Regions from separate parts of the Pseudoalteromonas sp. SiA1 genome, predicted to be linked through region 1. Evidence: predicted binding sites of a transcription regulator. Region 1 holds the regulator's gene; the other holds the start of a gene.
The links. Region 1 encodes sigma-54, which starts transcription at its own class of promoters, with help from an activator protein. Its sites were predicted from a motif close to GTTGGCACGNNNNTNGNNT; they were not measured.
Positions count from the first base shown of each region.

Region 1 (5,751 bases):
AGCTTAGGCAAGCGATTACTCTTAACTCTTAAAGATGTTATGCACAGTGGTGCTGATACGCCTATCATAAACGAGACGCAAACGATTAAAGATGCCTTGATTGAAATGTCGGCCAAAGGACTCGGCATGACCGCTATTGTTGATAGTGACCAGCAATTATCAGGCCTGTTTACCGATGGCGATTTACGCCGTATTTTAGAGCAACGTATTGACATTCATAGCACTGAAATTAATGTTGTGATGACCAAGTCGTGTACTACAGCCACCCAAGAGATGCTCGCGGCTGAAGCGTTAAATATTATGGAACAAAAACGTATTAATGGCTTAATTGTAATTAATGAGCATAATCAACCGATTGGCGCACTAAATATGCAAGACTTACTTAAAGCGGGAGTGCTATAAATGCAATTTGAAGATCTCTATCAACCGCTAAGTGATGATGCAAAGGCGCGCGCAAAAAAAGTAAAGCTATTAATTTGTGATATTGATGGTGTATTTTCTGATGGCCGTATTTACCTTGGAAACCAAGGTGAAGAACTCAAAGCATTTAACACCAAAGACGGATTTGGTATCAAAGCCCTGATTAACAGCGGTTTTGAAGTCGCCGTGATCACCGGGCGCCATTCTCATATAGTGCAGCAACGTATGAGCAGTTTAACCGTACAACATATATATCAAGGCCAAGAAGACAAACTCATAGCCTATCAAGAATTAAAACAAAAATTAGCGCTTAGCGATGAGCAAATTGCTTATATAGGTGATGATGGCCCAGACATGCCAGTAATGGAGCAAGTCGGTTTTGCGGTAGCCGTAAACGATGCTCATCCACTTATTAAACGTTTATCACATTATGTAACCCAACTGCCCGGCGGTTTTGGTGCGGTAAGAGAGCTGACAGACTTACTTATGCTCGAAAATAACAAGCCACTAACTAGCCAAGGAACGAGTTCATGAATGTAGCGCGCATTATACTGAGCGTTTTATTCATAAGCTGTATGGTTTGGCTCTGGTATCCTTATTTTACTAAGGTTGATATAACTGCAAGCGAAGAAACACAAGTTATTGCTAAGCCTGATTATACCGCTATTGAGCTAAAACAAACGGCTTATAATGAACAAGGTAAAGTGAGCCATAAGGTAACTGCGGTAAAAATGGAGTTGTATCAACAACTCGGTTTTACCTTTTTTGAAAAGCCTATATTCACTTTATACAACGAGCAGCAAACATGGCGTATTAACGCCGATGAAGCCACACTCTACGACGACCGTCAACTGGTGTTAGAGGGTAATGTAACCGCTCAAAATTTAGTAGATAACGCCATGATCGATACGATCACCGCCCAGACCATCAATGTTGATATAAAACTATTAACCATGCAATCACAGCAGCCTGTCGTTATTACAGGACCTAATTTAAAAATCACAGGTAAAGGCCTTGAGGCCGATTTAAAAACCGAGGTGATTAAACTTATTAACCATACGCGAACCCTATATTATGACCAATAACCTATTTAAAATTTTAATTGTTCCCTCACTATTAATTGCTTTTAACAGTAATGGCGCTGAACCTGCTGAAGCCCCCGCTGCAAATCAAATTTCAATTAGTGCAGATAAGCAAGAAGGTCAATTAAAAGAAAACGTAGGCATTTTTGAGAAAAATGTTGAAATTATTCATGGTAATCGCCGTATCACAGCTGACCGTTTAGAAGTGCATAAACGCGATGACCTAGGCGATAACAAACAGTTATTAATTGCCACAGGCAGCCCTGCATATTTTGAAGAAACACAAGCTGATGGCACCATAATGAGCGCCAGTGCTAATGAAGTGCGTTACGATGTGTCGCTGCGTTTTTTAACCTTAATCGGCGATGCAAGCATTGCTCAAGCAGGTCAAAAAATAACAGCTAAAAGTATCACTTACGATATCGAGCAGCAGTTAATTAGCGCAGAAAAAGACGAAAACTCAACAGACCGTGTACACACTATTTTAGTCCCTGTTGAAAATAAAAAAGAAGATGATAAAGGCCAACCATGAGCACATTAAAAGCAGAGCTATTAGCTAAAAGCTACAAAGGTCGTGAAGTTGTAAAAAACGTTGGCCTAGAGGTTGAAGCTGGCAGTATTGTGGGGTTACTTGGCCCTAATGGTGCAGGTAAAACCACCACTTTTTATATGATTGTAGGCCTTGTCCCTAGCGATAAAGGCAAAATATCAATTGATGATAAAGATATTACTTTATTACCGATGCACAGCCGAGCGCGTTTAGGGATTGGTTATTTACCGCAAGAGTCGTCTATTTTTAGAAAGCTGACTGTTTATCAAAACTTAATGGCTATCTTAGAAACACGTAAAGAATTAAATAAACAACAACGCGAAGATACCTTAAATAATTTACTTGATGAATTTAGCATTCAGCATATCCGCGATAGTCAAGGTATGGCTTTATCAGGTGGTGAACGTCGCCGCGTTGAAATTGCTCGCGCGTTAGCAGCAAACCCTAAATTTATCCTTTTAGACGAACCCTTTGCGGGGGTTGATCCTATCTCAGTATTAGATATTAAAAAGATCATAGAGCATCTTAAAAACCGTGGCATTGGCGTACTTATTACAGACCATAACGTGCGCGAAACACTTGATGTTTGTGAAAAAGCCTACATAGTTTCTCATGGGGAGTTAATTGCATCAGGCACTCCTGAATACGTATTAAACGATAAAACAGTACGCGATGTTTATTTGGGCGAGCAGTTCAAGCTCTAATATGTGTGTTATTCCACTAAGCATCTGCTAAGATTAATTATACTTAGGTCTGTTGACCTTTCAAGGTTGAATTTGCAGCAGTCTGTTTGGTATTTAGGCAAGGCAGAGCCTATGTGGTGTGGTATTCCCCATAAATAGGCGATAACGCAGCATCAATGCCAAACAGGCGCTGCCCTTCGGGTTCTGCCTAGGGACGATTTACTCTTTGTTGCTCGGTTTTGACTTAGCCCACTAGGTTACAAACCTCGCGCCGCAATTAAACCGCCCCTAGTTTGAACAAATTTTAATCCGTAAAGGTCAACAGACCGTAATTTAAAAGGATTGTTAGAGATACATGAGGCAATCATTACAGCTGCGCATGGGCCAGCAACTTACAATGACTCCACAGTTGCAACAAGCAATTCGCTTATTGCAACTCAGTACATTGGATCTCCAGCAAGAAATTCAAGAAGCGCTCGATAGCAACCCCTTGCTTGAAGTTGAAGAACACGATTACAGCGAAGACACTGCAGGTAAAAACGAACAAAAAGCCGATAACGATGACTTAACGCTAAGTGCCTCAGCTGACGATAAACCTAGCGAGTATGAGCAAGATAGCGGCGAAGCAATGACCAAAGACACCATTAGCGATGATATGGCTATGGATGTTACTTGGGATGAATATATGAGCGCTGCGCCTGCCTCTTCATCGGGCCCAATGCCAGAAGATGAATCTATTTATCAAGGCTCTTCGACTGAAACGCTGCATGAGTATTTAATGTGGCAACTTCAACTGACGCCGTTTAGTCCTACCGATGAAGCGATAGCTATTGCAATTGTAGAAGCTGTGGACGATTCAGGGATTCTAACCCTTAGCTGTGAAGAAATATTAGAAAGCTTTAACCAAGAAAACGACGGCGAAGATGAAGTTGAACTTGACGAAATAGAAGCGGTACTAAAGCGTATTCAACTATTTGATCCAGTGGGAATAGCCGCGCGTAGTTTACAAGAGTGCTTGTGTATTCAGCTAAATCAATTTGATAAAGACACACCTTTTTTAAACGAAACAAAAATGATCTTAACCGATCATATTGATTTACTTGCTGCACGTGACTATCGCACGTTAATGAAAAAAACAAAGCTTAAAGAAGATGAGCTTAAAGAAATCATGACGTTGATTCATACGCTCAGCCCAAAACCGGCAGACACTATTGTTAGAGAAGAGTCTGAATACGTTATTCCTGATGTGTCGGTTAAGAAAGTTAAAGGTCGTTGGGTAGTTGAATTAAACCCAGATAGCATGCCTAAGATCAGAGTAAATAGCCAATATGCAGCTATGTCGCGTACGGTTAAATCAAGTGGTGATAGCCAGTTTATTCGCTCGCACTTACAAGAGGCTAAATGGTTTATAAAAAGCTTAGAAAGTAGGAATGACACGCTACTTAAAGTAACCAACTGTATTGTGCAGCAGCAACAGGCCTTTTTTGAACACGGTCCTGAGGCTATGAAGCCTATGGTGCTTAACGATGTGGCTGAAATGGTGGAAATGCATGAGTCGACTATATCGCGTGTTACTACGCAAAAATACATGCATACACCACGTGGCATTTTTGAGCTTAAATATTTCTTTTCAAGCCATGTAAGTACTGAAAATGGTGGCGAATGTTCATCAACAGCAATACGTGCATTAATTAAAAAATTAATCGCTGCAGAAAACTCAGCTAAACCATTGAGTGATAGTAAAATTGCAGATATATTGGCAGAGCAAGGAATTAAAGTAGCGAGGAGAACCATTGCAAAATATCGCGAATCTCTAGCTATTCCCCCGTCTAATCAACGTAAAAGTTTGATTTAAGGCGTACAACAAAGAGGAAAATGTTTATGCAACTGAATTTAACTGGTCGCCATGTAGATATTACCGACTCGCTTAGAGACTACGTAAATAGTAAATTTTCGAAGTTACAGAGGCACACTGATCACATAACGAATGTGCACGTTATTCTCGATGTAGAAAAACTAAACCAAAAAGCTGAAGCAACCGTTCATGTTAGTGGCGCTGAGATTTTTGCCTCTACTGAGCATCAAGATATGTATGCCGCTATAGACTCGCTCATTGACAAGCTAGATCGTCAAGTAATTAAACACAAAGAGAAACTTGCTCGACACTAACACTATGAAACTAAGCTCACTTATCTGTCAGGACTGCAGTAAAGCTGCGGTCCTTTTTAATAGTAAAAAAAGAATTTTAGAATTTATCAGTGAATTGGCTCACAATAAGCTGCCCTATTTAACACAACAAGATATTCTTAATGCATTAACTGCAAGAGAAAAGCTTGGAAGTACAGGCATTGGCCGAGGCATTGCTATTCCACATGGTCGCATGAGTGGAGCTCAAGAGCCCCTTGCTTTGATTTTAGTGAGCGAAACAGCTATTAATTTTGATGCGATTGATAACCGGCCGGTTGACATTTTTGTCGCGTTAATTGTTCCCGATGGCGATAATCAGCAGCATTTGAAGACGCTAGCCACGATTGCTGATAAGCTCAATGATAAAGAATTTTGTAAACAGTTACGCGCCGCCAAATCGGATAGCGAACTATATCAGGTTATCGTCAGTCAATCGTAGTAACAAAGAAAGGTGATAAATGGAATTAATAATTATAAGCGGTCGTTCAGGCTCAGGTAAATCTGTGGCGTTACGCGTTGTGGAAGACTTAGGTTATTATTGTGTAGACAATATTCCTCTTAATTTATTACCATCATTAGTGCGCAGTGTTTCCGACAGTTATAATAAAATTGCCGTGAGTGTTGATGTACGTAACCTACCTAAAGAGCAACAGCAGTTTAATGAAATCATTGAATATTTACCTGGTTTTACTAAACCAACGGTATTTTATTTAGACAGTGACGATCAAACATTAATAAAACGTTTTTCAGAAACGCGACGTCTCCACCCTTTATCTATTGATTCTTTGCCGCTTGATTTAGCCATAAAAAAAGAAAAACAACTACTTGA
Region 1 covers NZ_CP076084.1:427,198-432,948, reverse strand. Annotated here, with positions in the region: gene KK487_RS02015 (KpsF/GutQ family sugar-phosphate isomerase) at 1-402, shown strand, start outside; gene kdsC (3-deoxy-manno-octulosonate-8-phosphatase KdsC) at 403-954, shown strand; gene lptC (LPS export ABC transporter periplasmic protein LptC) at 951-1,505, shown strand; gene lptA (lipopolysaccharide transport periplasmic protein LptA) at 1,495-2,034, shown strand; gene lptB (LPS export ABC transporter ATP-binding protein) at 2,031-2,756, shown strand; gene KK487_RS01990 (RNA polymerase factor sigma-54) at 3,091-4,590, shown strand; gene hpf (ribosome hibernation promoting factor) at 4,617-4,904, shown strand; gene ptsN (PTS IIA-like nitrogen regulatory protein PtsN) at 4,909-5,361, shown strand; gene rapZ (RNase adapter RapZ) at 5,381-5,751, shown strand, end outside.

Region 2 (5,751 bases), 240 kb from region 1:
TCGGTGTTTGTAGCGGGCATGCTGAGATGTTGGCTCGTGAGTTTAACCTCTTTAGCGCCAGGCTGAGGAGTATCTGAAAAAACCAGCACCCCATTTTTGTCTTTCCATGCGTAAATTTTTTTATCGCTCGCATGGCTATTAAGGCTTAACATTAAAGCTATTAATAGCAACAAAATCTTACCTACCATCCAGCTATCCTGCATTGTTTAAATTAACTTCACTTTAGTGTAGAACCGTTAAATTTACCATAAAAAAAGCCCGCAAAGCGGGCTTAAAACACACATTATTTATCGGTTAATAAATTAACAGCTGTAGTACATTTCAAACTCAACTGGGTGAGTTGTCATGTTAAGTTTTTCAACTTCTTTTGACTTAAGTGCGATGTAAGCATCGATTAAGTCATTGGTGAATACACCACCTTGGTTTAAGAATTCACGGTCTGAATCAAGCGCAGCTAATGCTTCATCTAATGAAGAAGCAACTGTTGGAATTTCTGCCGCTTCTTCAGCTGGTAAGTCGTATAAGTCCTTGTCCATAGCATCGCCAGGGTGGATCTTGTTTTTAATTCCGTCAAGGCCAGCCATAAGCATTGCAGAGAAAGCAAGGTATGGGTTAGCTGTTGGATCTGGGAAGCGTACTTCAATACGACGACCTTTTGCAGATGGAACCACTGGAATACGGATTGACGCAGAACGGTTACGAGCCGAGTATGCAAGCATTACCGGTGCTTCAAAACCAGGTACTAAACGTTTGTACGAGTTAGTTGACGCGTTAGCAAAAGCGTTGATCGCTTTAGCATGTTTGATAATACCGCCAATGTAGTAAAGTGCATCTTCAGAAAGTCCGCCGTATTTATCACCTGCGAATAAGTTTACGCCATCTTTTGCTAAAGACTGGTGACAGTGCATACCAGAACCGTTATCACCAACAACCGGCTTAGGCATAAACGTTGCCGTTTTACCGTAAAGGTGAGCCATGTTGTGGATAACATATTTCATTTCTTGGATTTCATCGGCTTTTAACACCATAGTGTTAAAGCGCGTTGCAATTTCGTTTTGACCGGCAGTCGCCACTTCGTGGTGATGCGCTTCAACAACTTGACCCATTTCTTCTAAAACTAGGCACGTTGCAGAACGCCAATCTTGGAAATCATCAACAGGTGCAACTGGGAAGTAACCGCCTTTAACACCTGGGCGATGGCCTGTGTTGCCATCTGCATATTCTTTATCTGAGTTCCAAGCTGCTTGCTTAGAATCAATTTTGTACATTGAACCAGACATGTCAGATTTGTATTTAACGTCGTCAAATACGAAAAACTCTGGTTCTGGGCCAAATAAAACAGTGTCAGCAATACCCGTAGAGCGCATGTACTCTTCAGCGCGCTTAGCAACTGAGCGAGGGTCGCGTTCGTAACCTTGTAATGTAGAAGGTTCAACCACGTCACAACGAACGATTAGGGTTGTTTCTTCTGTGAAAGGGTCAAGTTTAATTGAATCTGCATCTGGTAGTAACACCATGTCTGATTCGTTGATGCCTTTCCAGCCAGCAATTGAAGAACCGTCAAACATCTTTCCATCTTCAAAAAAGTCTTCATCAACTTGATGATGAGGAATAGAAACATGTTGCTCTTTACCTTTTGTGTCAGTAAAGCGTAAATCAATGAACTTAACGTCATTTTCTTTAATAAAATCTAAAACCGATTGTGACATGTGTCCTCCAACTATTGGGTTTTATTATTGCTGCTTAGATACGTTGAATATCTACAAGCTGATTTTGTGCCACTATTATAATTATTTGTTTTTTATGTAAAAAAATATAAATAAAATAAAGGTGATATAGATTAAGCACCATCTTAGTGCGTAATTTTTCCAAAATGGTGCAATATTTACAAAGCAATAATTGCTTGTAAATTAATCACCTTAGACTAGCACAAAGAAAATGCAAAATACGCAGTAAAGTCGCTTTAAATTAACCCAAAACCATCTTTTTATATAAATATCTAAAAATTAATCATCATAATTAATTATTTTAAAACAATGGGTTAATTATTTTATTGAGAAAGTTTGAAATTTTATTTTGGATAAACTTTCATCCATTCCATTTATAGGGGATAATATGCGCCCTTTTAAATCCTATGCTGGGACATCTCGTGAAAGCGCAGGTGAGAACGTATAGCCCCTGCAGGATCAATGAGATTCAATTTCTCTGAGTGAATATATGAGCATCGAAAAGTTAAGAAATATAGCAATTATCGCCCACGTTGACCACGGTAAAACAACACTGGTTGATAAACTACTTGAGCAATCAGGTACATTAGAAACACGCGGCGGTAATGAAGAGCGCGTGATGGATTCAAACGACATTGAAAAAGAACGTGGTATTACCATTTTAGCAAAAAACACCGCTATCTCATGGAATGATTACCATATCAATATCGTAGATACTCCTGGACACGCCGACTTCGGTGGTGAAGTTGAACGCGTACTTTCGATGGCTGACTCAGTATTACTACTTGTTGATGCTCAGGAAGGTCCAATGCCACAAACGCGTTTCGTAACGCAAAAGGCATTCGCGCAAGGCTTAAAGCCAATCGTTGTTATCAATAAAATTGATAAGCCAGGTGCTCGCCCTGATTGGGTTATGGATCAAATCTTTGATTTATTCGATAACCTAGGCGCAACTGATGAACAGTTAGACTTTAAAGTAATCTACGCATCAGCAATCAATGGTTGGGCTACATTAGATTTAGACGAAGCATCTGATAACATGGAACCTATGTTCAAGATGATCGTTGACGAAGTATCACCACCGGATGCAGATCCTGAAGGTGACTTCCAAATGCAGATCTCACAGCTTGATTACAACTCTTATAAAGGTGTAATTGGCATTGGTCGTATCAAACGCGGTTCAGTTGTACCTAACCAACAAGTTACGGTTATTAGCGCTGACGGGTCTAAACGTAACGGTAAAATTGGTTCAGTACAAAGCTACTTAGGTCTTGAGCGTATTGACACTGACAAAGCTTACGCTGGTAACATCGTAACGGTAACGGGTCTTGGCGAGCTTAAGATTTCAGATACGCTTTGTTGTCCTAACAACGTTGAAGCATTACCTCCACTAAGTGTTGATGAGCCAACAGTAACGATGACGTTCTCTGTAAATAACTCACCTTTCTGTGGTAAAGAAGGTAAGTTTGTAACATCACGTAATATCCGTGAGCGTTTAGACAAAGAATTAGTACACAACGTTGCACTTCGCGTTGCAGACACTGATAACCCAGATAGCTTCCGTGTATCGGGTCGTGGTGAATTACACTTAGGTATCTTAATCGAGAACATGCGTCGTGAAGGTTACGAGTTAGCGGTATCTCGTCCAGAAGTTATCTTACGTACTGTTGATGGTGTGTTAGAAGAACCGTATGAAACACTAACAATTGACTGTCAAGAAGAGCATCAGGGTTCTATCATGGAACAAATTGGTCTTCGTAAAGGTGAGCTTACTGATATGGCCCCAGATGGTAAAGGCCGTATGCGTTTGGACTTTATGATCCCAAGCCGTGGTTTAATCGGTTTCCAAACTGAGTTCATGACGTTAACATCAGGTTCTGGTTTACTTTACCACACGTTCGATCACTACGGTCCGCACAAAGGTGGCGAGCTAGGTGTTCGTAAGAACGGTGTAATGATTGCAAATGCAACAGGTAAAGCGCTAACTAACGCATTATTTAACTTACAAGAGCGCGGCCGTTTATTCATCGGTCACGGTGTTGAAGTATACGAAGGTATGGTTATCGGTATTCATAGCCGTGATAACGACCTTACAGTTAATGCGCTTAAAGGTAAGCAACTTACTAACGTTCGTGCATCTGGTACCGATGAAGCACAAACACTAACACCAGCTCTTAACTATTCACTTGAGCAAGCGCTTGAGTTTATTGCTGATGATGAGTTAGTAGAAGTTACACCTGAGAACATTCGTATTCGTAAACGTCATTTAACTGAAAATGAGCGTAAACGTGCGGGTCGTGCGCCTAAGTCATAATCTATTAATTTAGAATCATGATTTTAAAAGCCGCTGTATTGCAAAATACAGCGGCTTTTTTGTGGATAATAGTTAGCCAGAGAAGAGCGTAAGTCCACAGGTTAAAGCATCGCAGTTGGTTCGATACTGTTAAACAGTTTTTAATATTGAACCTAAAAGAGGTATTAAGTTATTATCAAAGCTATATTTACTATGTGCGTGTGAGCTAGTGTGAATACCGAAAATGAAATTATGGCAAAACTAGAGATAGAACATATTGCTGAACTGCAAAAATATAAAGATGAATTTGAAACGTTAGGAAAAAATGATTGGGGCTTGAAAGATCTCATATCAATTTTTTTACCCTTTATTTTGTTATCAATTGCTAATAGCTTCTATGATATTGAAACTGAAATATTTCAAATAATATGTTTTATTTTCCTTGCTTCAGCTGTGGTGCAGGGAATGATTAGGGAGCAGACCAAAAAAACAAATCGCAGAATTGATTTGCTTCTTAAAATTATTAATCATGAGCAAAAGGGTGGCTGAAATTAGCTTTATTAGGGCGCAGCGCTCTTTATATAAGGAAAAACGTGCTTGAGAATTAAATAATCTATATTGCAAAGTCTCTGTTTTTGTTAATAGGGTATTTTTGTTGGGTTTCGCTTAGCTCAACCCAACCTTCGTTATCAATTATTTAGTTAGTGATTACTTACTTTTCGGTAGCAAAGTGATTTTCCCAAATACATCTGCATCTATAAATCCACGGTTTCTGTCACCGTTCACTGGCTTTACTTCGTGTGAGCCCATAAAGTGCTCACGAACTTTACTGCCGTCCTTATCGCAGTAGGCGAGCATAAAACCAATAACGTGTTTTTCAGTTAATTTAAGCGGTGTATTTTTTGCGCCTTGTTGATAATCATTCGGGTAGAGTTTTATCGCCACTTCCCACGTGATATTATAGGGCGCAGTGGTATTACGCTTCCAGTTACTAACTAAGTGGTCGGTATATAAATGCGCTTTTTTATCAGGGCCATAATCGGCTGCTTGGTTATCAAGACCAATGTGATAAGCAAACGCGGTATGATTAAACTGATGATTCCCACCCGATGCGTCACTATCTATAAACACTTCTAAGGCATCATCATCCCAGTATTTATCAGTTGGATCTGGGTGAGTATCAATCAGCACATCGTCACTAATATCTGCTTGTAAATACAAGTAGTTTTCATCCCATAGAAGACGGTAGCGGCCTTTAAAATCGGCCTCTGGTGAGGGAAGTGCGCCATCCATTAGGTGCGGCATAGGATGCCATGTGGCGCTATCCCATGTACTTTCAGAGACACCATCAATAATAATAGCTGTTGATGTATGACTAACTTCAATAGCCATAAGTGGTTGGGTGAAAAGTAAACTAAAAGCGAGTAGTGTTTTTTTCATTAATAAGCTCATCAATTAAAGATGATTTAGCTTGGCTTAAATAGCAATTAAAAACAATCTCATAGTTGTATTTATTATATTAACTTATTGCCCCAGTTATGCTTGTTTTTAATGCCAACATTAATAAATGCGCGCTTTCACCCGACATTTTAAAAGGGTTAAAGTCAATGTTACCCGAGTATTTTAGATTAAGTAATTCGGTTAGCTGTGATTGCGGCACATAGCCCATTGACCATGTTTCAAACTCTCTTTCGGGAATTTGGGTATAGTTGAGCATAATTACATTGTGGT
Region 2 covers NZ_CP076084.1:190,285-196,035, forward strand. Annotated here, with positions in the region: gene KK487_RS00930 (DUF4124 domain-containing protein) at 1-188, opposite strand, end outside; gene glnA (glutamate--ammonia ligase) at 303-1,709, opposite strand; gene typA (translational GTPase TypA) at 2,218-4,041, shown strand; gene KK487_RS00945 (hypothetical protein) at 4,252-4,569, shown strand; gene KK487_RS00950 (CBM9 family sugar-binding protein) at 4,729-5,460, opposite strand; gene KK487_RS00955 (BLUF domain-containing protein) at 5,540-5,751, opposite strand, start outside.
Region 2: the regulator sigma-54 is predicted to act here: its motif matches at 1,765-1,783, upstream of glnA (glutamate--ammonia ligase).